DNA from 2 places in the Arthrobacter sp. ok909 genome. Region 2 is predicted to be linked to the other one. Evidence: predicted binding sites of a transcription regulator. Region 2 holds the regulator's gene; the other holds the start of a gene.
The links. The regulator LexA, encoded in region 2, represses DNA repair genes until DNA is damaged. The targets are predictions, from matches to a motif close to TCGAACANNTGTTCGA.
Positions count from the first base shown of each region.

Region 1: BLR03_RS10515 (DUF6504 family protein) is a predicted target of LexA. The motif match lies at 2,426-2,441, and genes of this name have one in related genera.

Region 1 is NZ_FNJS01000010.1:112,946-124,412, forward strand. It holds gene BLR03_RS10495 (VOC family protein) at 1-213, opposite strand, end outside; gene BLR03_RS10500 (chorismate mutase) at 228-554, shown strand; gene BLR03_RS10505 (hypothetical protein) at 584-970, opposite strand; gene BLR03_RS10510 (virginiamycin B lyase family protein) at 967-2,250, opposite strand; gene BLR03_RS10515 (DUF6504 family protein) at 2,526-2,861, shown strand; gene BLR03_RS10520 (DNA polymerase III subunit alpha) at 2,858-6,370, shown strand; gene thrS (threonine--tRNA ligase) at 6,529-8,538, shown strand; gene BLR03_RS10530 (HIT family protein) at 8,558-9,178, shown strand; gene pgsA (phosphatidylinositol phosphate synthase) at 9,171-9,809, shown strand; gene pdxS (pyridoxal 5'-phosphate synthase lyase subunit PdxS) at 10,018-10,944, shown strand; gene BLR03_RS10545 (M3 family metallopeptidase) at 11,091-11,467, opposite strand, start outside.
Region 2 is NZ_FNJS01000003.1:181,562-193,028, reverse strand. It holds gene hisB (imidazoleglycerol-phosphate dehydratase HisB) at 1-279, opposite strand, end outside; gene BLR03_RS04305 (histidinol-phosphate transaminase) at 350-1,468, opposite strand; gene BLR03_RS04300 (LysM peptidoglycan-binding domain-containing protein) at 1,537-1,926, opposite strand; gene lexA (transcriptional repressor LexA) at 2,281-3,030, shown strand; gene BLR03_RS04290 (ATP-dependent DNA helicase) at 3,111-5,273, opposite strand; gene hflX (GTPase HflX) at 5,266-6,864, opposite strand; gene BLR03_RS04280 (class I SAM-dependent methyltransferase) at 7,607-8,221, shown strand; gene dapF (diaminopimelate epimerase) at 8,202-9,155, opposite strand; gene miaA (tRNA (adenosine(37)-N6)-dimethylallyltransferase MiaA) at 9,207-10,121, opposite strand; gene miaB (tRNA (N6-isopentenyl adenosine(37)-C2)-methylthiotransferase MiaB) at 10,198-11,467, opposite strand, start outside.

The DNA.
Region 1 (11,467 bases), on a different contig from region 2:
GCAGGGAATGCCGGCAGGGGGATCGGTGGCCGCTTCAGACTGCATCTGGCCGGCGTCCCAGAGCGAGAGGATGAGGCCGTGATTGGCCTGGATAAAGAGGACCTCGCCCCGGACTTCCCGGCGGACGGGCCAGCCCAGGCCATCTACATAGAAACTGCGGGAGGCGTCAACACTGCGGACACCCAGTGAAATTAAATCGACTCGTGGCTGCATCTTTGGATACTGTCATGAACATGTCCACAAATCACGGATACGACAAAGATGCCCAGGCCGACAAGGCACAGCTCGCAGCTGTGCGGGTGGCGGTGGATGAGGTGGATGAGCAGATCGTGGCCCTGATCGGCCGCCGGGAGCGGCTGATCCGGATCGCCGGGACCCTGAAGGCAGACAGCGCGGAAGTTCGGGCGCCGGGCCGCGTGGAGCGCGTGATCGAACACGTCAAGGCCGTCGCGGAGCAGAAGGACATCGATCCCGACATCGTCGAGAAGACCTACCGCGCCATGGTGGAGGCCTTCACAGCGCTCGAACTCGAAGTGTACAAAGCCGGCAGCTGAGGCTTGCGCTTCCTCCCGGGCCAGCGCGCCTAGAGGGCCTCTTCCACGGGCACGTTGGACTGGTAGTCCCGGCCGTCGGCGTCGCTGAACGCCGTCATGAGGTGACCCTTGGGCAGCCCCAGCACCGTGGTGAGCGGGAAATGGCCGGTAATGGTGTTGCCCGAGTGCTCGACGCCCTTGAGGTCGAAATTTTCCTCGGTGCCGTCATGGCTGAAGCAATAGAAGGACACGGCCTCGCCGTTCATGAACTCGATCCCCATTCTTCGCTGATGGGAATGGTCCGGGGTTGCCGCCACGAGCCCCACCACATAGGCGCCCTGGCCGGGGATATTTCCGTCTATATCAAAAGTCGCCACCAAGGTTGAATCCTTGGCGGCGATGCTTACGTGCTTCAGGAGTGCGTTGTGGGAGCTCATGGCTCAATCCTGCTACCTGCACCTGCGTCCGTCCACCCCTGATCTGTCGGTCGTCTGCGGAGCAGCTCGTTCGCGGCGTGGGGATCGGCGGTGCCGACCCCGGTCCCATTGACGTGGTCGCGTCGGGCTGCCTTCCTCCGGCGTCCCGCGGCGACGATGAGCACCGCGACGGCGATAGCTGCCGCCCCGGCGGCGGCGGCGATGCCTGCCGGAGAACTCCACAGGCCGGCGGCCGCGTCACCGGATGGGGCTGTGGCGGAAGCCGGGGTCTCCTGGTGCTGGGGGCTGCCGGACGCCGGTGCCGAGGCCGGGGCATAGCGGGACACGGAGCCGTTGTTGGCGCCGGTGCCCGGGCTCGCCACGATGATGGTCCCGTCCGGGGCTACCGCGAGGTGGCCGGGGTTGTTCTCCGTCGGGATGGAGCGGCCCGCTGTTGTGGCGCCCGGCGTTATCGCGGACAGCGCGGGGCTGAGGGCGCTGGCCACGTAGAGGGTCCCGTCTTGCCCGACGGCGGCCTCCGTGGGTCCGCCCGGGACATAGATGGTGTAGGCCACGGTGTCGGCGCCTGGTGTGATGACAGCGACGTGACTGGAACTGATGTTGGTGACATAGATGGTCCCGTCGGGTCCGGCGGCGATCCCATGGGGGTTCTCTGTCTTCCCGGGGGTGGAGCTGACCTGGATGGTCCGTGAGACGGTGTGCGCTCCGGCCGGGATCACCGAGACCGTCCCGTCGTCCTGGTTCGTCACGAACGCGGTGCCGTCCTTCGAGACCGTCACTTCCACCGGGCCGGCGCCGACCGTGACAGTGCGGTCCACCGTCGATCCCCTGGGTGCGATGATCGACACGGTGCGTTCGGCAGGGTTCGGAACGAAGACCGTGCCGTCGGGTCCGACGGCGATCAGATGGTTCCCGCGCGACACCGGAATGTTCCTTGCGACGGCGGCCGCTCCGGCAGGGATGACGCCCACCACGTCCTGGCCCGTGGCACTGTCGCGTTGGGCCACGTACAGGGTGCCGTCCGGGGCCAGCGCGATCCCGGAGACATTGTTGCCCGTGCTGATGGTGCGGGAGGGTTGGGGCGCTCCCGGCGGTATCACCCGGACGCCGCCGGCCGCGCCGTAATTTCCCACGTACGCAGTGCCGTCAGCACCAACCGCCACCCCGACCGGTGTCCCGCCGACGTCGAGAACCTCCGCAGAGGCCGCCGCGGCCGGTGCCGCTCCCAGAAAAAGGACCGCTCCCACGGCGGCAGCCGTCCTCAGGCTTTGATGCTTCACTCTTTTCTACCCCCCATAGATGTGCCGTGCACCATGGCGCTGCAGTGCCGGTTCAAGAAGCCTACTCCGCGGAACCCGTGAGTTCTGGCCTGCGCAGTCCGCCGCGCCATCATGCATCCGGTGCAATGCCGCAAGGAATGGGTTTTGTCGCCACTCCGACGTAGACTGGCGTTATTCGAAGATATGTTCGAATAACGTGAATGCAGTGGCGTGAACGCAATGGCGTGAAAGCGGGGACTGGGCCGGCTCCAGCCCGGACTGGGTCGGGAGGCAACGTGGGCATGTTCAGCGAGTCCGTGGATGTCGCCTGCACGCCCTCCGGGCAGCCCCTGCGGCTCGACTGGGCGGGCCGGCACTACACGGTCTGCGCGGAACCGGTCCGCTGGTATGAACGCCGCCAGTGGTGGACGGAGGAAAGCCGGGCGCCCCTCGGGAGCGGTCCGGGCCTGGTGGACCACGAGATCTGGCGGGTCCAGGTGCGTGCCGCCGGGGAGGACGCGGCGGAGCCCACCCTCACCCTTGACCTGAGCCGGCACGTCAGCAGCGGCCGGTGGCGGCTCGTGCGAATCCACGACGCCCTGCAGCCCCACCGGAAGCCCGAAACAGCATGAGCTTCACCCATCTGCACGTCTCCACCGCCTTCAGCGCCCACTACGGCGTCTCATGGCCGGAGGAGCTGGCCGCGGCCGCAGCCGCCGACGGCGCCACAGCACTGGCCTGCACGGACCGTGACGGGCTGTACGGAACCGTCAAGCACCTGAAGGCGTGCATGGCCGCCGGGCTGGACGCGATCGTCGGGGTGGACCTCGCGGTCTTTGACGACGACGGCGACCTCCGCACCCAGCTCGGGGGACGCGTCGTCGTGCTGGCGCACGGGCACAACAACGGCGCCGGTTACCGGGCGCTGTGCCGGCTGATCTCCGACGCCCATGCCCGCACCACGGGCAAGGCGCAGGGAGCGGTTCCGGTGGCCGTCACCCGGGCCGAACTGGCCTCCCGCACCCTGGACCCGGAAACCCTGCAGCCGGTCCTGACGGTGCTGATCGGTCCGGACTCCGACGTCGGCCGTGCCATGGGCGGCCGGCGGTACCTGCGGCCCCGCACCCTGTTCAAACGCTGGCTGGATGCCATGCCCCCCGGGACGCTGGCGGCGGAGGTCGTTTCCCAGCTCAGTCCGCCCGGGGAACCGCTGAGCACCGCCCACGCGGTGCGCATGCTCAAACTCGCCGCGGAACACGGGGTGCCCGCCGTGCTGAGTAACGCCGTGCGGTATGTCGCCGAGGACGGCGCGGCCACGGCCGACGTGCTGGACTCCGCCCGGACGCTCAAATCCCTGCCCGAGCTCTCCGCCGCCCCGCTGCTGCAGCCCAACGGGCAGGGCTGGCTCAAATCGGCGGCCCGGATGCTCGAACTGGCCAAGGAGATCATCCATGCCGCCGGGTACGGCACGGCGGACCTCAAACGGCTCCTCGCCCAGACCGAGGCGCTCGCGGACCGCTGCCGCATGGACCCCGTGGCCGACATGGGCTGGAAGCAGCCCGTGGTCCCGGAAGCCTCCGTGATCGGGATCGCCGGCGACGCGCTCGCAGAGCTGACCCTGCGCTGTGAGGCCGGCATCGGCCGCCGCTTCCCGGGAATCTCCGGGCAGCGGGAACAGCAGATGCGAACCCGGCTGGAACACGAGCTCCGGATCATCGACTCGCTGGGCTTCGCCTCCTACTTCCTGACCGTCGCCGAAGTCTCACGGATGATCCTGGCCATGGGCGTCCGGGCTGCCGCCCGCGGTTCGGGCGCCTCCAGCCTGGTCAACTACCTGATCGACATCAGCCAGGTGAACCCGCTCCAGCACGACCTCATCTTTGAACGCTTCCTCTCCCGTGACCGCGCCACGCTGCCCGACATCGACATCGACGTCGAAAGCGCCGAACGGCACAACGTCTACCGGAAGATCTTTGAGCGCTTCGGAGCCGAACGCGTCACGCTGATGAGCATGCAAAACGGCTACCGCGCTCGCGGTGCCGTGCGGGACGCCGGCCTGGCCCTGGGCATGGACGACGGCGAGGTCGGGGAAATCGCCAAGCAGCTGTGGCGGTTCTCGGCCAGGCACTTCCGCGAAGCCCTTGTGGAGAAACCCGAGCTGAAGGAATTCGCCGACCGGGTGGAGCAGCGCGGCTTCACCGAAAACCAGCAGCTGGACCTGCTGGTGGACCTCACGGAACGGCTGGACCGGCTGCCCCGCCACATCTCCATGCACCCGTGCGGCGTAATCCTCGGCGATGCCACCCTGCTGGACCGCACCCCCGTGCAGCCCAGCGGCCTGGGCCTGCCCATGAGCCAGTTCGACAAGCACGACATGGACCCCATGGGCATGCTCAAACTCGATGTCCTGGGCGTCAGGATGCAGAGCGCCATGGCCTTCGCCGTCCGGGAGGTCATCCGGCTCCACCCCTCCAAGGCCGAGGTAGTGGCCGCCGGCGCACATCAGGCCGGTCCGGACGGGACGGGCCCGGATTACATTGCCGAGGACGGGCACATCGACCTCAACGCGGTCCCGCTCGATGACGAACCGACCTTTGAACTGATCCGCAGCACCCACACCCTGGGCTGTTTCCAGATCGAATCCCCGGGCCAGCGCGAACTGATCGGCAAGATGGCACCCCGGGAATTCAACGATCTCATCATTGACATCTCGCTGTTCCGCCCCGGCCCGATGAAATCCGACATGGTCCGGCCCTTCCTGGAGCACCGGCACGGATTCGCCCCCGAGGTCTACCCGCACCCCGACCTCAAACCGGTCCTCAAGGAGACCCACGGGGTCACCGTCTTCCACGAACAAATCCTCAAAACCTTCGACGTCATGACCGGATGCGGGCTGGCGCGCGCCGACGAATTCCGCCGGGCACTGGGCAACGACGTCCTGGAAGCCAAGGTGGAGGAGTTCTTCCGGAAGGAGGCGCGGGCCCGGAACTACAGCCCCGAGGTGGTGGACAAGGTCTGGGGCACGCTGAAGGCCTTTGGCAGCTTCGGGTTCTGCAAGGCCCACGGAGCCGCCTTCGCCGTGCCCACCTACCAGTCGGCCTGGCTCAAGGCGCACCACCCGGAGGCCTTCCTGGCCGGACTCTGGGAGCATGACCCCGGCATGTACCCCAAACGCCTGCTCGTGGCCGAGGCGCGCCGGCTGGGCATCCCCATCCTTCCCCTCGACATCAACCGGAGCCAGGCCGAGTACCGGGTGGAACGGGTGGAATCCGGGCCGGACCGGGGCAAGCTGGGCATCCGGCTGAGCCTGAACGGCATCTTCGGGCTCTCCGCCGCCGAACTGAAGCGGATTGTGGCCGGCCAGCCCTACGATTCCCTGGCGGACCTGCGCGCCCGGTCGCGGCTGAGCAGGCCGAGTATCCAGCGCTTGGCCCAGCTGGGCGCCTTCGACACCCTGCACCGGGCGTCCGGGGGAGCGGCGAACCGGGCGGATCTGGTCCAGCACCTGCAAAAGCTCCAGACCCGCCCGCACCGGAAGGGCGTGGAGGTCATTGAGGGCCAGTTGGCGTTGCCGCTGGGTGACGTGGAGCTGAAGAACCTCAAGGCGGTGCTGCCCGCGCCCAGCATGGTGGACAACGTGCGGGCGGAACTGGACCTCATGGCCGTGGACGTCAGCGAGCATCTCATGACCAGCCACCGTCCGCTGTTGGACCGGCTCGGCGTCACCACCGCGGACAAGTTGCTGGGACTGCGCAACGGCACGGAGGTGCTGGTCGCCGGGGTGCGGGTGGCGACCCAGACCCCGCCCATGCGCGGCGGCCGCCGGGTGGTGTTCATCAGCGTCGACGACGGCACGGGCTGCGTGGATTCGGTCTTCTTCCACGAGGCGCAGGAGCAGTCCGGGTCCTTGCTGTTCGGGACCCGTTTGCTGCTGATCCGCGGCACCACCCGCCGGACCGGGCCGCGGGGGATCAGCATCAGCGCCTCCATGGCCTGGGACCTCAGCCGCCCCGAAACCCTGCCGTTTCCGGAAGCGGCGCCGGGCGCCCCCGCCTATCCCGGGCCGGAGCTGCCCGGCCCCGTGCCCGGCCCCCTGGACGGGATCAGCCGGAACCTCGCCATTACCGGGCTGGGCGGCTGACCGGCCCGCGGCGCGGCCGCAATAGCGTTGCGCCTGCGGCGCCACCGCACCCGTGGCGCGTTGGTTGGCCTCTGGAGAAACCGATAGCATGGACGAGGCTGGCTGTGGTCCCCGTACGCCACAAGCTACGAAGCCTTAACTTTGAATAGGAGACACCCGTGTCAGATGCCCAGCAGATCACCCTTCTCGTCGACGGCGAAGAGACCAAGGTGACTACCGGGACCACCGGCGCGGAACTCTTCTTTGAGCGCCGCGATGTTGTTGTGGCCCGCGTCAACGGCGAGTTGAAGGACCTGGACCAGCCCCTTCCCGAGAACGCCACGGTCGAGGCCATCACCATTGATTCCCCGGACGGGCTCAACGTCCTGCGCCACTCCACGGCCCACGTCATGGCCCAGGCCGTGCAGCAGCTGCGCCCCGACGCGAAGCTCGGCATCGGCCCCTACATCACTGACGGCTTCTACTTCGACTTCGACGTCGCGGAACCGTTCACCCCGGAAGACCTGAAGGCCCTGGAAAAGATGATGCAGAAGATCATCAACCAGAATCAGAAGTTCGTGCGCCGCGTCGTCACCGAGGACGAGGCCCGCGAGGCGATGAAGGACGAGCCCTACAAGCTTGAGCTCCTGGGCAAGAAGAACGACGCCGCCGACGCCGGAGAGGGCGTCAACGTCGAGGTGGGCGCCGGCGACCTCACCATCTACGACAACGTGGACCGCAAGAGCGGGGACAGCATCTGGTGCGATCTGTGCCGCGGACCGCACCTGCCGAACACCAAGCTGATCTCCAATGCCTTCGCCCTGACCCGGTCCTCGGCCGCCTACTGGCTGGGCAATCAGAACAACCAGCAGCTGCAGCGCATCTACGGCACCGCCTGGCCCACCAAGGATGCGCTCAAGGCCTACCAGGAGCGCATCGCCGAGGCCGAGCGCCGCGACCACCGCAAACTCGGCGCGGAACTGGACCTGTTCTCCTTCCCGGACGAGCTCGGCTCCGGCCTGCCGGTCTTCCACCCCAAGGGCGGCATCATCCGCAAGGCCATGGAGGACTACTCCCGGCAGCGCCACGTCGATGCCGGCTACGAGTTCGTCTACACCCCGCACATCACCAAGGGCCACCTCTATGAGGTCTCCGGCCACCTGGACTGGTACCGCGAGGGCATGTTCCCGGCCATGCACATCGACGCGGAACTGAACGAGGACGGCACGGTCCGCAAGCCGGGCCAGGACTACTACCTCAAGCCGATGAACTGCCCCATGCACAACCTGATCTTCAGGTCCCGGGGGCGCTCGTACCGCGAACTGCCGCTGCGGCTCTTCGAATTCGGCTCGGTCTACCGCTACGAGAAGTCCGGCGTGGTCCACGGCCTGACCCGCGTCCGGGGCATGACCCAGGACGACGCCCACATCTACTGCACCCGCGAGCAGATGAAGGACGAGCTCACCACCACGCTGAACTTCGTCCTCGGGCTGCTCAAGGACTACGGCCTGGACGACTTCTACCTCGAGCTTTCCACCAAGAACCCGGACAAGTTTGTCGGCGACGACGCCACGTGGGAGGAAGCCACCCGCACCCTCGCCGAGGTGGCCGAAGCCTCCGGCCTGGAGCTGGTCCCGGATCCGGGCGGAGCCGCGTTCTACGGCCCCAAGATCTCGGTCCAGGCCAAGGACGCGCTCGGCCGCACCTGGCAGATGTCCACCATCCAGCTGGACTTCAACCTGCCCGAACGCTTCGAGCTCGAGTTCCAGGCCGCCGACGGCACCCGCCAGCGGCCCGTGATGATCCACCGTGCCCTGTTCGGCTCGGTGGAGCGCTTCATGGGCGTGCTGACCGAGCACTACGCCGGCGCCTTCCCGGCCTGGCTGGCTCCCGTGCAGGTGGTGGGCATCCCGGTGGCGGAGGCCTTCAACGACTACATGTTCGACGTCGTCGGCCAGCTCAAGGCGGCCGGCATCCGTGCCGAGGTGGACATCTCCTCGGACCGCTTCCCCAAGAAGATCCGCACGGCCAGCAAGGACAAGATCCCGTTCGTGCTGATCGCCGGCGGAGACGACGCCGAGGCGGGAGCCGTGTCCTTCCGCTTCCGTGACGGCAGCCAGGACAACGGCGTGCCCGTCGCCGAAGCCGTCCAGCGGATCGTCGACGCTGTCCGCAACCGGACCAGCTAGGCAGACGGAAGGGCAGCGCGTGCAGGAATCCACAGGGGCCGGGCCGGAGTATCCGGGCGACCACGCCGTGACGGACGACTTCGGCCTGGCCGGGGTCCCGGACGCTTTTCAGCGTCTGTGGACCCCGCACCGGATGGCGTACATCAAGGGGGGCCAGCACCAGTTCAAGAACGTGGATGACTGCCCGTTCTGCGTCGCGCCCGAGCGGGAGGACGAGGACTCCCTGATCGTGTACCGGGGACGGACCAGCTACGTGGTGCTGAACCTCTTCCCGTACAACCCGGGTCACCTGCTGATATGCCCCTACCGGCACATCCCCGATTACACCGATCTCACGGTCGAGGAAACGGCGGAATTCGCCGAGTTGACCCAGACGGCCATGCGGGTGTTGCGGAAGGTCGCCAACCCGACCGGCTTCAATCTAGGCATGAACCAGGGCGTCACCGGCGGGGCGGGTATCGCCGGCCACCTGCACCAGCATGTGGTGCCGCGCTGGGGCGGGGACGGCAATTTCTTCCCCATCATTGCCCAGACCAAGGCGATCACCCAGACGCTCGGCGAAGTTCGCCAGCAGGTGGCCGACGCCTGGCCGCAGGAAATGCCCGCGGAGCAAGAGGCGGCCGGGGAGCAGGATGCTTAACAGGCACGCGCGCGGGTTTTTTACCGCGCTGTTTTCTCCGGTGGCCCGCTGGCTGCTGAAGATCGGCGTCTCCCCGGACGCCGTCACCGTGGTGGGCACGCTGGGTGTGGTGGTCGGCGCGCTCGTGTTCTACCCGCTGGGCCAGCTCTTCTGGGGAACCCTGTTCATCACGGCCTTCATTTTCTCCGACGTCATCGATGGCATCATGGCCCGGATGCAGCATCGCGGCGGCCGGTGGGGCAACTTTCTGGACTCCACCCTGGACCGCGTGGCCGACGGCGCTCTGTTCGCTGGCGTCGCCGTCTGGTTCTTCACGGGAGGCACCAATCCGCCGATCGCCATTGCCGCCGTCGTCTGCCTCGTGCTGGGCATGGTGGTCTCCTACGCCCGGGCCAAGGCCGAGGCCCTGGGTTTTCACGCCAACGTCGGCATCGCGGAGCGCGCCGAGCGGCTCGTGTCCGTGCTGGTGGTCACGGGACTCACCGGACTGGGCCTGCCCTCCGTGGTGCTTTTCGTGACCCTGTGCCTCCTCGCGACGGCGAGCCTGGTCACCGTGATCCAGCGCATCATGACCGTCCACCGCCAATCGCTGGAGGAACCGGACGGCACCGCCTCCGAACGCGCCGCCTGAGCAGGCCGCGCGGCGTCCCGGCGGGCGGGCAGAATCCCCGGCCCCGGGCGCATTTGGGCTACTGTAACCAGAATTCTGCCGCGCCCCGGCCGGGGGCTAGTATTAGCTTTACCGGCCAATGGATCCGGTAATCCGGTGTGTGCGAGGCACGTCATGAACGTGCCGTCCGCGCTCCGGCGAGGTCATCTATCTACCCATAGGGGTTTTTGTGTCTACACCTGATGTAAGCAGCGAAGCCGGCGCGTCCGCGAAGAACGTCACGGGCAGCAGCCGCGTCAAGCGCGGCATGGCGGAGATGCTCAAGGGCGGCGTCATCATGGACGTCGTCAACGCCGAGCAGGCCCGCATCGCCGAAGACGCCGGTGCCGTGGCCGTGATGGCGCTGGAACGTGTTCCGGCCGATATCCGTGCCCAGGGCGGCGTGTCCCGCATGTCCGACCCGGACATGATCGACAAGATCATCGCGGCCGTATCCGTGCCGGTCATGGCCAAGGCCCGGATCGGGCACTTCGTCGAGGCACAGGTCCTGCAGTCCCTGGGCGTGGACTACATCGACGAGTCCGAGGTCCTGACCCCGGCCGACTACACCAACCACATCGACAAGTGGAAGTTCACGGTTCCCTTTGTCTGCGGTGCGACCAACCTGGGTGAGGCCCTGCGCCGCATCAACGAGGGTGCGGCGATGATCCGCTCCAAGGGTGAGGCCGGCACCGGGGACGTCTCCAACGCCACGACCCACATGCGCCAGATCCGCGCCGAGATCAAGAAGCTCGCCTCCATGCCCGAGGACGAGCTCTACGTCGCGGCCAAGGAACTGCAGGCCCCGTACGAACTGGTCAAGGAAGTCGCCGCGACCGGCAAGCTCCCGGTGGTCCTGTTCACCGCCGGCGGCATCGCCACCCCCGCCGACGCCGCGATGATGATGCAGCTCGGCGCCGACGGCGTGTTCGTCGGCTCCGGCATCTTCAAGTCCGGCAACCCGGCCCAGCGTGCCGCCGCCGTCGTGAAGGCCACCACTTTCTACGACGACCCGGACGAGATCGCCAAGGCCTCCCGCGGCCTGGGCGAGGCCATGGTCGGCATCAACGTCGACGAGATCCCGCAGCCCCACCGCCTCGCAGAGCGCGGCTGGTAACCCGGCAGTACTACGGCATTAGCGTCGACGGCGGCGAGTCACCTTTCCTGGGTGACTCGCCGCCGTCGTGCGTTAACCCCATCGATTGCTCCGCAAACGCCCTTATCAAGCTTCAAAAGGGCGCCTGCGGAGCAACCGATGAAGGGTTAGTCGAGGCCGCGGCGCTTCAGCAGCGGTTCGAGGTCCGCGTCCCGGCCGCGGAAGGCACGGAATGACTCCAGCGGGTCCCGGCTGTTGCCGCGGGAGAGCAGCTCCGCCCGGAAGAAGTTGCCGTTGTCGCGGCTGAGGCCGCCGTGTTCCTTGAACCATTCCACGGTGTCGGCGTCCAGGACTTCGCTCCAGATGTAGGAGTAGTAGCCGGCGGCATACCAGCCGCCGGCGAATATGTGCTGGAAGTAGCCGGTCCGGTAGCGCGGCGGGATCAGGCTGTGCGCGATGCCCGCCGCTGCGAGGGCCTTGGCTTCGAATTCCACCGCATCCTCGGGGATGTCGGAGCCGTCCAGGACATGCCACGCCAGGTCCA
Region 2 (11,467 bases):
GCCCAATGCGGTCCGCAGAACCTCGCCGAAGGTGATGGCCACGTCCTCGACGGTGTGGTGGACATCGATGTGGGTGTCGCCGGTGGCCTTGACGGTCATGTCAATCAGCGAGTGCTTGCTCAGGGCCGTCAGCATGTGGTCGTAGAACGGGACCGACGTGCTGATATCCGAGACCCCGGTGCCGTCCAGGTTGATCTCAACCAGGACAGAGGACTCACTGGTGGTCCGTTCCATGCGTGCGGTCCGGCCCTCGGCGGCGGTGGCTCCGGTGTTGCTCATGTAGATGTGTCCTTTGGAAGAAGGCAGGGTGCTGGGCAGTCTGGCGGGGCGCACTGGCTCCCCGTCAAGTCTAGGCCTGCGGCGTTGCGTGGCTGGTCAGGATGCGTTCAAGGGCTTCGAGGAAGGCTGTGGTTTCCGTCTCAGTGCCCGCGGTCACGCGAAGGTGCCCCGGGATGCCGACGTCGCGGATGAGGACGCCGGCGTCCAGCAGGCCCTGCCAGACGTCGTGCGGGTTCTCCAGGCCGCCGAAGAACACGTAGTTGGAATCGGAAGCCGCCGGTTTTAGGCCCAGGCGGGCCAGCTCGGACACGATCCGGTCGCGCTGGCGCTTGATGTCCTCGACGTCGGCCATGAGGGCCACACGGTGGTGCAGCGCGGCCAGGGCCGTCGCTTGGGTTATAGCGGAGAGGTGGTACGGCAGACGGACCAGCCGCAGGGCGTCGGTGACCTCCGGAGCGGCGGCCATGTACCCGAGCCGCGCCCCGGCGAGGGCGAAGGCCTTGCTCATGGTGCGCGAGACGATGAGCCGCTCACGGCCGGGCAGCAGGGTCAGTGCGCTGGGCGTGCCGTCGTGGGCAAACTCGTGGTACGCCTCGTCTACGATCACGATGGTCTGGCTGGCCTCTCCGGCGGCATAGACGGCCTCGACGACATCAAGACCCAGTCCGGTACCGGTGGGGTTATTCGGGGAGCACAGGAAGACAATGTTGGGCTGCAGCTCCCGGACCTGGCGGGCAGCCGATTCCGCGCTGAGCCCGTAGTCCGCCGCGCGGGCGCCAACAATGTACTCCGTGTCCGTGCCGGCGGCCAGCAGCGGGTACATCGAGTATGTGGGAGGGAAACCAAGGGCCGTCCGGCCGGGACCGCCAAACGCCTGGAGGATTTGCTGAAGTACTTCGTTGGAGCCGTTCGCGGCCCAGATGTTCTCCGCGCCCAGGCCGTGGCCAAGGTACTCGGCCAGGGCTTCCCGCAATTCGGTGAACTCCCGGTCCGGATACCGGTTCAGCCCCGCGGCGGCGGCGCTGACAGCCTCGGTGATAGCGGCGCGGACGTCGGCCGGGACACCATGGGTGTTCTCGTTGACGTTGAGCAGAATGGGGACGTCCAGCTGGGGTGCGCCATACGGTCGCAGGCCGCGCAGATTGGTTCGGAGGGGCAGTCGGTTGAGGCGCTCAAGCTGGTCAGTCACGTGACCAGTTTAAGTGGAAGCGGGACGGGCGCTGAAACTGTGACGCCCGGGACGGTCGCCGGCGGTACCTACTTGGACGGAACGAACAGCTGCTGGCCCGGCATTACACGCGCGGCGTCAAGGTTGTTCAACTGCACGATATCGGCCACGACGTCACGGGGATCGCGTTCCGGCGCCACGGTCCCCGCAATGGCCCAGAGTGACTCCCCCGGCTGGACAGTCACGGAAACAGTGGGCGTCACATTGAGCTGGTCCGCGGAATCCGCCGCCTTGGCCGGAGCGGTAAGGAATCCGCTGAACGACAAGATGAGCGCTGCCAGCAGGATCAGCGGGATCCCGAAGAAGACGAACCGTCCGCGCCGGGTGAGCCGCAGCGGCGCCTGCTTCGGCCGCCGGGCGACCTCGCGGCCCGTGATGCTGTGATCAAAGGTGCTGTGAAACGCGCTTGCTGCTGACATGAACTGAGCCCTCCTGGACCATACGGTGCCGCCCGGCGTACTCCACGTACTCGCCGCCAACCGGCCGAACATTCGAACATAGAACCGAATAATGCGCTCGGGGCGTAAAAGCCGGAATCGAACACATATTCGAACTTTGCTAGTTCTGTTTTAGCACTTAGTAACGAACGATGTCGAGACTCGCTAGAACAAATGTTTGAAAAAGCGATGCCGCTGGCCTACTTTTGAGGGAAAGAACAACAGCTTGTGAACTCGTTCATCGGTAGTTGATCAGGAGGGTCTGACATTTCAGGCCGGAAGTTCCCGGTGACAGCAGCCACGGCGGCCGGGTGGAACGGAAAGGCGTTGGCGAACATGGCAGCACAAGCCACCGGCGGCCGGGCCAGCTCACGGAGCGCCCAGCCTGCACGGGCCCCCAAGAGCCTGACCGTCCGGCAGAAGAAAATCCTGGAAACGATCCAGCGCTCCGTCAGTGACAACGGCTACCCGCCGTCCATGCGCGAAATCGGCGACACCGTCGGACTCGCCAGCCTGTCGAGCGTGACCCATCAGCTGTCCCAACTTGAAAAGCTCGGCTACCTGCGTCGGGACCCAAAGCGTCCAAGGGCCATGGAAGTGCTCATGCCGCTGACCCTGGACGAGGGGACGAGGGCCATTTCGGGCGTCGAGAAATCCAGCGGCCTCCGCGCCGTCGGTGGCCTCTCCGTGACGGAACTCGCCAGCGCCACCGACACGGCAATGGTGCCGTTTGTCGGACGCATCGCGGCCGGCGGACCGATCCTCGCCGACCAGGTGGTGGAGGACGTCATGCCCCTGCCGCGCCAACTGGTGGGCCACGGCGAACTCTTCATGCTCAAGGTGGCCGGCGACTCGATGATCGATGCCGCCATCTGCGACGGCGACTGGGTGGTTGTCCGCCGCCAGGGTGATGCCGTGAACGGCGACATCGTGGCTGCGCTGCTCGACGATGAAGCAACGGTCAAGACGTTCCGCCAGCGCGACGGCCACACCTGGCTGCTACCGCAAAACACCCAGTACGAGCCCATCCTCGGCGACCACGCCGTGATCATGGGCAAGGTCGTCTCGGTGCTCCGCTCCCTGTAGCCACCCCGTGGCAGGCCTCCCGGGGACGGCTTCCAAGGGACGGCTTCCGGGGGCCGGAGCCGCGGCTCCGGCCCCCGCTTTTAGTTCTTTGCGGAGTCCTTCGCCAGCCGCTTCAAGGCGGCCACGGCGATCGAAGGATCCGTGGTGGGCCAGAACGGCGGAAGCGCGGCGCGGAGGAACCCGCCGTAGCGCTCCGTGGACAGCCGCGAATCCAGCACCGCCACCACACCCTTGTCCGAGGTCGAGCGGATCAGCCGGCCGGCGCCCTGCGCCAGGCGGATTGCGGCGTGCGTGGCCGAGACGGACATGAAGCCGTTGCCGCCGGCCTGCGCCACCGCACGGGAACGTGCTGTCATGAGCGGGTCGTCCGGCCGCGGGAACGGAATCCTGTCAATGACCACCAGGCGGCAGGACACTCCGGGAACGTCGACGCCCTGCCACAGGGACATCGTGCCGAACAAACATGTGTCCGGCTCGTCGGCAAACTGCCGCACGAGCGCTGTCATGCTCGACTCCCCCTGGCACAGGATGCTGAGGCCCAGCCGTGGCCGCATCGCCTCGGCGGCCTCCTCCGCCGCTCGCCGGGAGGAAAACAGGCACAGGGCGCCGCCGCCGGAGGCACGGATCAGTTTCTCGAGTTCGTCCAGAGCCTCCGGGGACGTGCCGCGCCCGGGCTTGGGCAGGTGCTGGGCGACATAGAGGATGCCCTGCTTCGGATAGTCGAAGGGGGACCCGACGTCGACGCCGGTCCAGCTCGGGGCGCCGCTGCCGACCAGGCCGAGGCCTCCGGCGGCCGGCTCGAACGCCGCCCCGATGGCGAGCGTGGCCGATGTCAGGATGACGGTGTGGTCCGCGAACAGTCCTTCACGCAGCCGCCCCGCGACGCTCAACGGGGCCACATTGATCAAGGCCGGCGCGGTCTCGTCCGGCTGGGAGTAGCCCTGCGCCGGGTCGAAGCTGCTATTGCGGGAGAACCACACGACTTCGCGGTTTTCCCGCGCGGCCAGGAGGCGTTCGCAAAGTTCCAGGATGACCATGAGGCGGGACCGGGCGAGCTGGCGACCGCCGTCGGCCGTCGTGGAACTGTCCCCCTTGGAATCGGACAGCGCGGCGCGGCAGGCGTCGCGCAACTGGTCGATGCAGTCGAGTTGCTCGGTGTTCAGGCCGTTGGGCATCAACCCGCTGGGGACGCCTTCGATGGCGAGCTCCAGGTGGGAGGCGGCATTGTTCAGGGCGTCCACGGTGATGCCTGTGTGCTTACGGGCCCCGGACGCGGCGGCGTGGACCATCGCCACGGAGAGCTGGCCGGAGACTGCGCCTGTGACGCGGTCCTGCAGTTCGTGGGCCTCGTCCACCACCACGACGTCGTACTCGGGCAGGACCGCCAGGCCTTCGAAGGCGCTGACGGCGAGCATGGCGTGGTTGGTGACCACGACGTCGGCATCGGCGGCGTTCTGCCGGGCCAGTTCACTGAAGCATTCGGCCGCGAGCGGGCACTTCTGCGCGCCGAGGCACTCCATGGACGTGACGGAGACCTGCCGCCAGGCCCGGTCCGTGACACCGGGCATGAGTTCGTCCCGGTCCCCCGTGGCCGTCTCCTCCGCCCATTCGCGCAGGCGCACCACTTCCTTGCCGAGCTGGGAGGAAGGCCCGCCCAGCGCGGCGGCAAAGTGCGGCACGGACGTGTCCTCGCCGAGGGAGAACAGTTGCCCCTCGGACGGTTCCTCGGACGGGAAGCCGCCCTCGATCTTGTGCCGGCACACATAGTTGGACCGGCCCTTCACCAAGGCAACCTTGACGGGCCGCTCCAGGGCCGGGGTGATGGTCTTGAGCAGCCGGGGCAGGTCGCGGCCGACAATCTGGGTCTGCAGTGCCAGGGTCGCAGTGGAGACCAGGGTGGGCTTGTTGCTGGTCAGCGAGTGGGCGATCAGCGGAATCAGGTACGCCAGTGACTTGCCGGTGCCGGTGCCGGCCTGGACCAGCAGGTGGTCGCCGCTGTCGATCGCGCGCGCCACCTGCCGGGCCATTTCGTGCTGGCCGTCGCGGCTCTGGCCACCCATGCCGGACACGGCACGGTCGAGCAGCTCAATCACGAACTCCTCGCCAGTCCCGCCGGCCGTGTTGCCGGACGCCGTGTTGCCGTCCGCGGCGTCCTCGCCCGTCCCTCCGTCGGCCGGTTCCGCGTCAGCGGCCCCGGCGTCCGAGGATCCGGCCTTGGCCTTGGTCACCGCAGCCTCAGTCATTGCTGATGAAGGGATCCAGTTCAGCGGCGAGTCCTTCGCGCACCATCACCACGGCCCGGGTGCCGGTTTCCTCGTGCTCTAGGCTGAGGATCTCGGCGTCGGTCTCATGGAGCTTGTTGAGCAGATCTCCACGGTTGTACGGGATCAACAGCTCAAGCTTCACGCCGGGGCGCGGAATGCCGTCACTGATGGCTTTGAGCAATTCCGGGATGCCTTCACCTGTGCGTGCCGAGACCACCACGTGGCGCGGTTCGCGCTGCTTGAGCCGTTCGACCACAAACGGGTCGGCGGCGTCGGCCTTGTTCAGGACGATGATTTCCGGAACCTTGCGGGCGTCGACTTCGCTGAAGACTGCCCGGACTGCGGCGATCTGGCCCTCGGGGTCGGGGTGCGAGACGTCGACGACGTGCAGGATGAGGTCCGAGTCGGCCACCTCTTCCAGGGTGGAGCGGAATGCTTCCACGAGCTGGGTGGGCAGCGAGCGGACGAATCCCACGGTGTCCGCCAGCGTGTAGCCGAGGCCGTCGGCGGTTTCTGCCTTGCGCACGGTGGGGTCCAGGGTGGCGAACAGGGCGTTCTCCACCAGCACCCCGGCGTCGGTCAGGCGGTTCAGGAGCGAGGACTTCCCGGCGTTGGTGTAGCCGGCGATCGCTACTGACGGCACGGCATTACGACGACGGTTGGCGCGCTTCGTTTCCCGGGCGGGCTTCATCGCGGCGATTTCGCGCCGCAGCTTGGCCATGCGGGTGCGGATCCGGCGGCGGTCCAGTTCGATCTTGGTTTCACCGGGACCACGGGAACCCATGCCGGCGCCGGCGCCGCCCACCTGGCCACCGGCCTGGCGGGACATCGACTCTCCCCAGCCGCGCAGGCGCGGGAGCAGGTATTCGAGCTGGGCCAGTTCCACCTGTGCCTTGCCTTCCCGGCTCTTGGCATGCTGCGCGAAGATGTCCAGGATGAGCGCGGTGCGGTCGATGACTTTGACCTTGACGATGTCCTCCAGGCCGCGCCGCTGGGACGGGGCGAGTTCGGCGTCGACCACTACGGTGTCGGCGCCCGTGGACATCACGATGGCTTTGAGTTCCTGCGCCTTGCCGGAGCCGAGGAACGTTCCGGGGTCGGGCTTGGCCCGGCGCTGGACGAGCCCGTCCAGGACCTCCGAGCCGGCTGTCTCAGCGAGGGCGGCAAGTTCACGCAGGGAGTTCTCGGCGTCGGCGAGGGTACCTTCGCTCCAGAGTCCGGCCAAGACCACGCGTTCGAGGCGCAGCTGCCGGTATTCGACCTCGGTGACGTCCTCGAGTTCGGTGGACAGGCCCGCCTTGCGGCGCAGGGCGTGGCGTTCCTCGAGGTCCTGCTGGTCGCCGTCGAAGTTCGTGTACACGTCGTCCAGGCGCGAGATGGCCTGTGCCGTGCCGAACACCGCCTTCTGGCCGCCGGCGCTCGTGCCGGCCGCGTCGTTGACTCCGGTGCCGCGGCCCGCATTCGGGGCAGGGGTGTCCTTGGAGAGGATCCGGTCGATAACAGCCTGGATCTCCGCAGGGCTCATGTCCTGGGCGGCTGAATCGGGTCCGGTGTTGGGCTGGCTGGTCATGGTCTCCTTTAGGGGTTCGGCTATTTCAGAATAGTGCCGATTGGTGCTCTGTGGGGCGGTATTCGCGCTGGGCTGACGGCGAGGGGTCATGCAGGCCTCCTGGAATGCCCGCGGCAACGGTGCCGGGGGCAGGGCTGGCTCCGGACGGAGCGCTGGCTGGGTAGAGAGAACAGCAAGTTGAAGAAAACAGCTAGGTGAAGAGAGCGGCTTGGTGGGAGAGGCGCCCGAGGCGCCTGGCTGCGGGAACGCAGTGAGGTAATTGCCGTCCGCCGGGCCGGCCCCGAATCGGGCCATGCACGGTGTCAAGGAAAGAAGGGCCGCCGCCAAGGCGTTGCCGAGAAAAGCGGTTGGATTCCAAGTGTTTCGTGCACCTGCTGGCGAGATAACTCGACAGGGCGATGGGGGCACTGAGCGGAAGGCGTTTACCTGCGTCGCTGCGGGGACGGGATGAGACCCGTGCCGGCTACTTGGAGATCAAGATCATGCTTTTAAGCCTAGCAGACGCTGAAGCTCGCCCGGTTCGCGCAGCTGGCTCCCTCGGGGTGGGCCGTTCGGGGCCGGGGTCCGCCGTTCGGGGAGGGCCGCCGGGATCGTTCACGCCCCGTTCCAGGGCTCGGCCGCCGTTCCTTGCTGGGACCGGGCCGTTCCGTTGCGTACCCGGGTTGCGTACCCGGGCCCGGACGCCGTTCCGCGTCCCGTCCGGTTTCCCATTCGGGTGGACCGCCAACTAATCTGGCCCATTATGGAGTCTGCACACTATTTCAGCGCCCAGCCCGCCGGGCCTTTCACCCGCAAGCCGCTCACCGTGGACCTTGCCGGTGAGACGCGCCGGCTGCAGACGTCCTCAGGGATCTTCAGCCCGGACGGGATCGACAAGGGAACGGCCGTGCTGCTGGCAGATGTCCCGGCTCCGGCTCCGCAGGGAAACCTGCTTGATATCGGCTGCGGCTGGGGCCCGATTGCCCTGACCATGGCCCTGCGGGCACCGCACTCCCGCGTCTACGCGGTGGACGTGAACGAGCGCTGCGTGACCCTGACCAACGAAAACGCCGCACTGCTGGGACTCACCAACGTCACCGCCAGCACGCCGGAGGCTGTGGACCCCGAACTGCGTTTTGACACCATCTGGTCCAACCCGCCTATCCGGATCGGCAAGGACGAACTTCACACGCTCCTGCGCCTGTGGATTCCGCGGCTGACGCCGGGCGGATCGGCCTGGCTGGTGGTCCAGAAGAATCTCGGCTCGGATTCGCTGCAGCGTTGGCTCGCGGCGGAGCTCGATTCCAGCTTCACCGTGACCCGTGAGAGCACGTCGAAGTCGTTCCGGATCCTTCGGGTCAGGAAAGCGTCCCGGTAGCCACGATCACGGCCGGGCCGCTGAGCTCGACGTGTTCGTGTCCCTCCGGACCGACGAAGAATTTCACACCGACCACTCCCCCGGGAACGTGAACGTTCCACGCGTCCGGTGCGCCCTGCCCGGCCCAGTGGCGGATGGCGACGGCGGCGGCGCAGGCACCGGTGCCGCATGACTGGGTTTCCCCCACCCCCCGCTCGTGGACCCGCATGGTGATGGTGCCCGTGCCCTCGTGGACGAGTGGTTCGGAGGGCACTACGAATTCAACATTGGTGCCGTGCGGCGGCGTCGGGTCCACCTTGGGCGCGGTGAACAGCTGCGTGGCCTCAAGTTCGGCCATTTCGGCCAGGGCCACCACTGTGTGCGGGTTGCCCATGCTGACCGACAGTGCGGGTCTGGCCACCTCCAGCCCCTCGGCGCTGACGAGCGAATCCATGGCCCGCGCGGTCGCCTCGCCCGGGAAAATGAACTCCCAGGGCCCCATGTCGACGGCATAGCCGGCAGCGGTGCGGACGATCGTCTTCACGCCGCCCCGGGTGCCGATGACGAGGGATTCGCCGGCCGGCAGGTTCACGAGGCCTTCGGCGATGAGGAAGTGCACAAAGACGCGGACGCCGTTGCCGCACATCTCAGACAGCGAGCCGTCGCCATTTCGGTAGTCCATGAACCACTCGGCGTCGGGGTGCACGGTCAGCAATTCCTGCCCCTCGGGCACGAGCCGCGAGGGCACCGCACGGATCAGGCCGTCGCCGCCGATGCCGCGGTGCCGGTCGCAGAGCGCCGCGACCTGCTCGGGGCTGAGCGACAGTGCGCCGTTGGGGTCGGCGATCAGGACAAAGTCGTTGCCTGTTCCGTGGCCCTTGGAAAACTTCAGACCGCTGAGGGATGCGGTATCGCCGGCGGCAGGGGCGGCGGCTACGGCGTGGGATGCGTCCATGCTCCAAGGTTACCGTTCCGTACGGAGAGCTCCGGCACCGTGACGGGAACGCTACGCCAGCGGCGGAACGGGCGCCGTCCGGCACAGGGCCGCGGCCTTGGCCACCAAGGCGGGATCCTGCCAGTCCAGCCAGTTGACCCGGGGATCGGCCCGGAACCAGGTCAGTTGCCGGCGTGCGAACTGCCGGGTGGCGATGATCGTTTCATCCGCGGCCTGCTCGAGGCTGGAAGTGCCATCGAGAACCCGAAGGAACTGGGCATAGCCGAGGGCCCGTGGCGCGGTCCTGCCGTTGCGGAGCCCCGCGGCGTCGAGCCGCCGCACTTCCTCCAGCAGCCCACGGTCCACCATGGCGTGGACCCGCAGGGCCAGGCGCTCCCGGAGCAGTTCCCTATCCACCTCGAGCCCGATCTGGACGGCAGGCTGGAAGTACTCGCGGGCGGGCATGAAGGAGCTGAACGGGCGTCCGGTCAGTTCGAAGACTTCCAGGGCGCGGATGATGCGCCGGGCATCGCCGAGCCTGCCGGCCGACACGGGGTCCACGGCTTCCAGCCGTTGCCGCAGCGGTGCGGGGCCCGCCGTGTCCAGTTCGGCCTCCAGGCGCCGGCGGATGTCGGGATCCGTGCCGGGAAACTCCAGGACATCCAGCGCGGCACGGACGTAAAGTCCGGACCCGCCGGCCAGGATGGCCCGCTTCCCGCGGGCGTGGATGTCTCCGATCAGGGCGCGGGCCTGCTGCTGGAAGTCCGAGACGCTCGCTTCCTCGGTCACGTCCAGGATGTCCAAGAGGTGGTGCGGGACTCCCCGGCGTTCGGCGTCGGTGATCTTGGCCGTGCCGATGTCCATGCCGCGGTAGAACTGCATGGAATCGGCGTTGATGACCTCGCCGTTGAGTTCCAGCGCCAGCGAAACGGCGAGGTCGGACTTGCCGGAACCGGTGGGTCCGACGACGGCGATCACGGGCGGCATTCCCGCCGTCTGCGGCGCCGTCGCCGCCTGGCCGTGCACCTGCGCGACGGCGCTGCGTTGAGGTCCCGGCACGGCGCTAACGGCCGCGGACCGGGAGGCTGGGCATGCCCAGCGACACGCCGGCCTTGCCCGACGCGCTGGCTTTGCCCGCCGGATTCGTCGTGCCGGCCGGGGCGGCACCGCAGGAATCGGCCTGGGAACGGTCCCAGGCGTCACCGGCACGCGAACGGCGCAGGCTGTAATCCGCCGCCGAGGCGGGGTCGGCGACGAGGTGGAAGGCGGCCGCCTCCGTGATGGTGACGGTCACGAGGTCGCCGGGCCGGGGCACGTCGGCGCCCTCGGGCACGGAGAAGTGCACCAGCCGCTGGTCCTGGGAACGGCCGGAGAGGCGGTGGGTTTCCTCCGCCTTGCGGCCGGACTGGGCGGTCACCATGACCTCAACGCGGCGGCCGAGCTGGCGGGCGTTTTCCTCGGCAGCAATCCGGTCCTGCAGGGCCGTGAGGCGCTCAAAGCGCTCCTGGACCACGGCCTTCGGGAGCTGATCCGGCAGGTCCGCGGCGGGGGTGCCTGGCCGCTTGGAGTATTGGAAGGTGAAGGCGGTGGCGAACCGGGACTTCTCGACGACGTCGAGCGTGGCCTGGAAGTCTTCCTCGGTCTCGCCGGGGAAGCCGACGATGATATCCGTGGAGATGGCCGCGTGCGGGATCTTCTCGCGGACCTTGTCCAGGATGCCGAGGAACTTCGCAGAGCGGTAGGACCGCTTCATATCCTTGAGGACCTTGTCCGAGCCGGACTGCAGGGGCATATGCAGCTGCGGCATGACGTTGGGCGTCTCGGCCATGGCGTCGATGACGTCGTCGGTGAAGGCTGCGGGGTGCGGGCTCGTGAAGCGGACACGCTCCAGGCCGGGGATTTCCCCGCAGGCACGCAGGAGCTTCGAAAACGCCTGCCGGTCGCCGAACTCGACGCCATAGGAATTCACGTTCTGCCCCAACAAGGTCACTTCAATGGCGCCGTCGTCCACAAGAGCCTGGATCTCGGCCAGGATCTCCCCCGGACGGCGGTCCTTTTCCTTGCCCCGCAAGGCAGGGACGATGCAGAAGGTGCAAGTGTTGTTGCAGCCAACCGAGATGGACACCCAGCCCGAATAGACGGAGTCGCGCTTGGTCGGAAGGGTCGAGGGGAAGACATCCAACGATTCGAGGATTTCCAGCTGGGCCTCGTTGTTGTGGCGGGCCCGGTTCAGCAGGGCAGGAAGGGCACCGACGTTGTGGGTGCCGAAGACCGCGTCCACCCACGGCGCCTTCTTGAGGATGGTCTCCCGGTCCTTCTGCGCGAGGCACCCG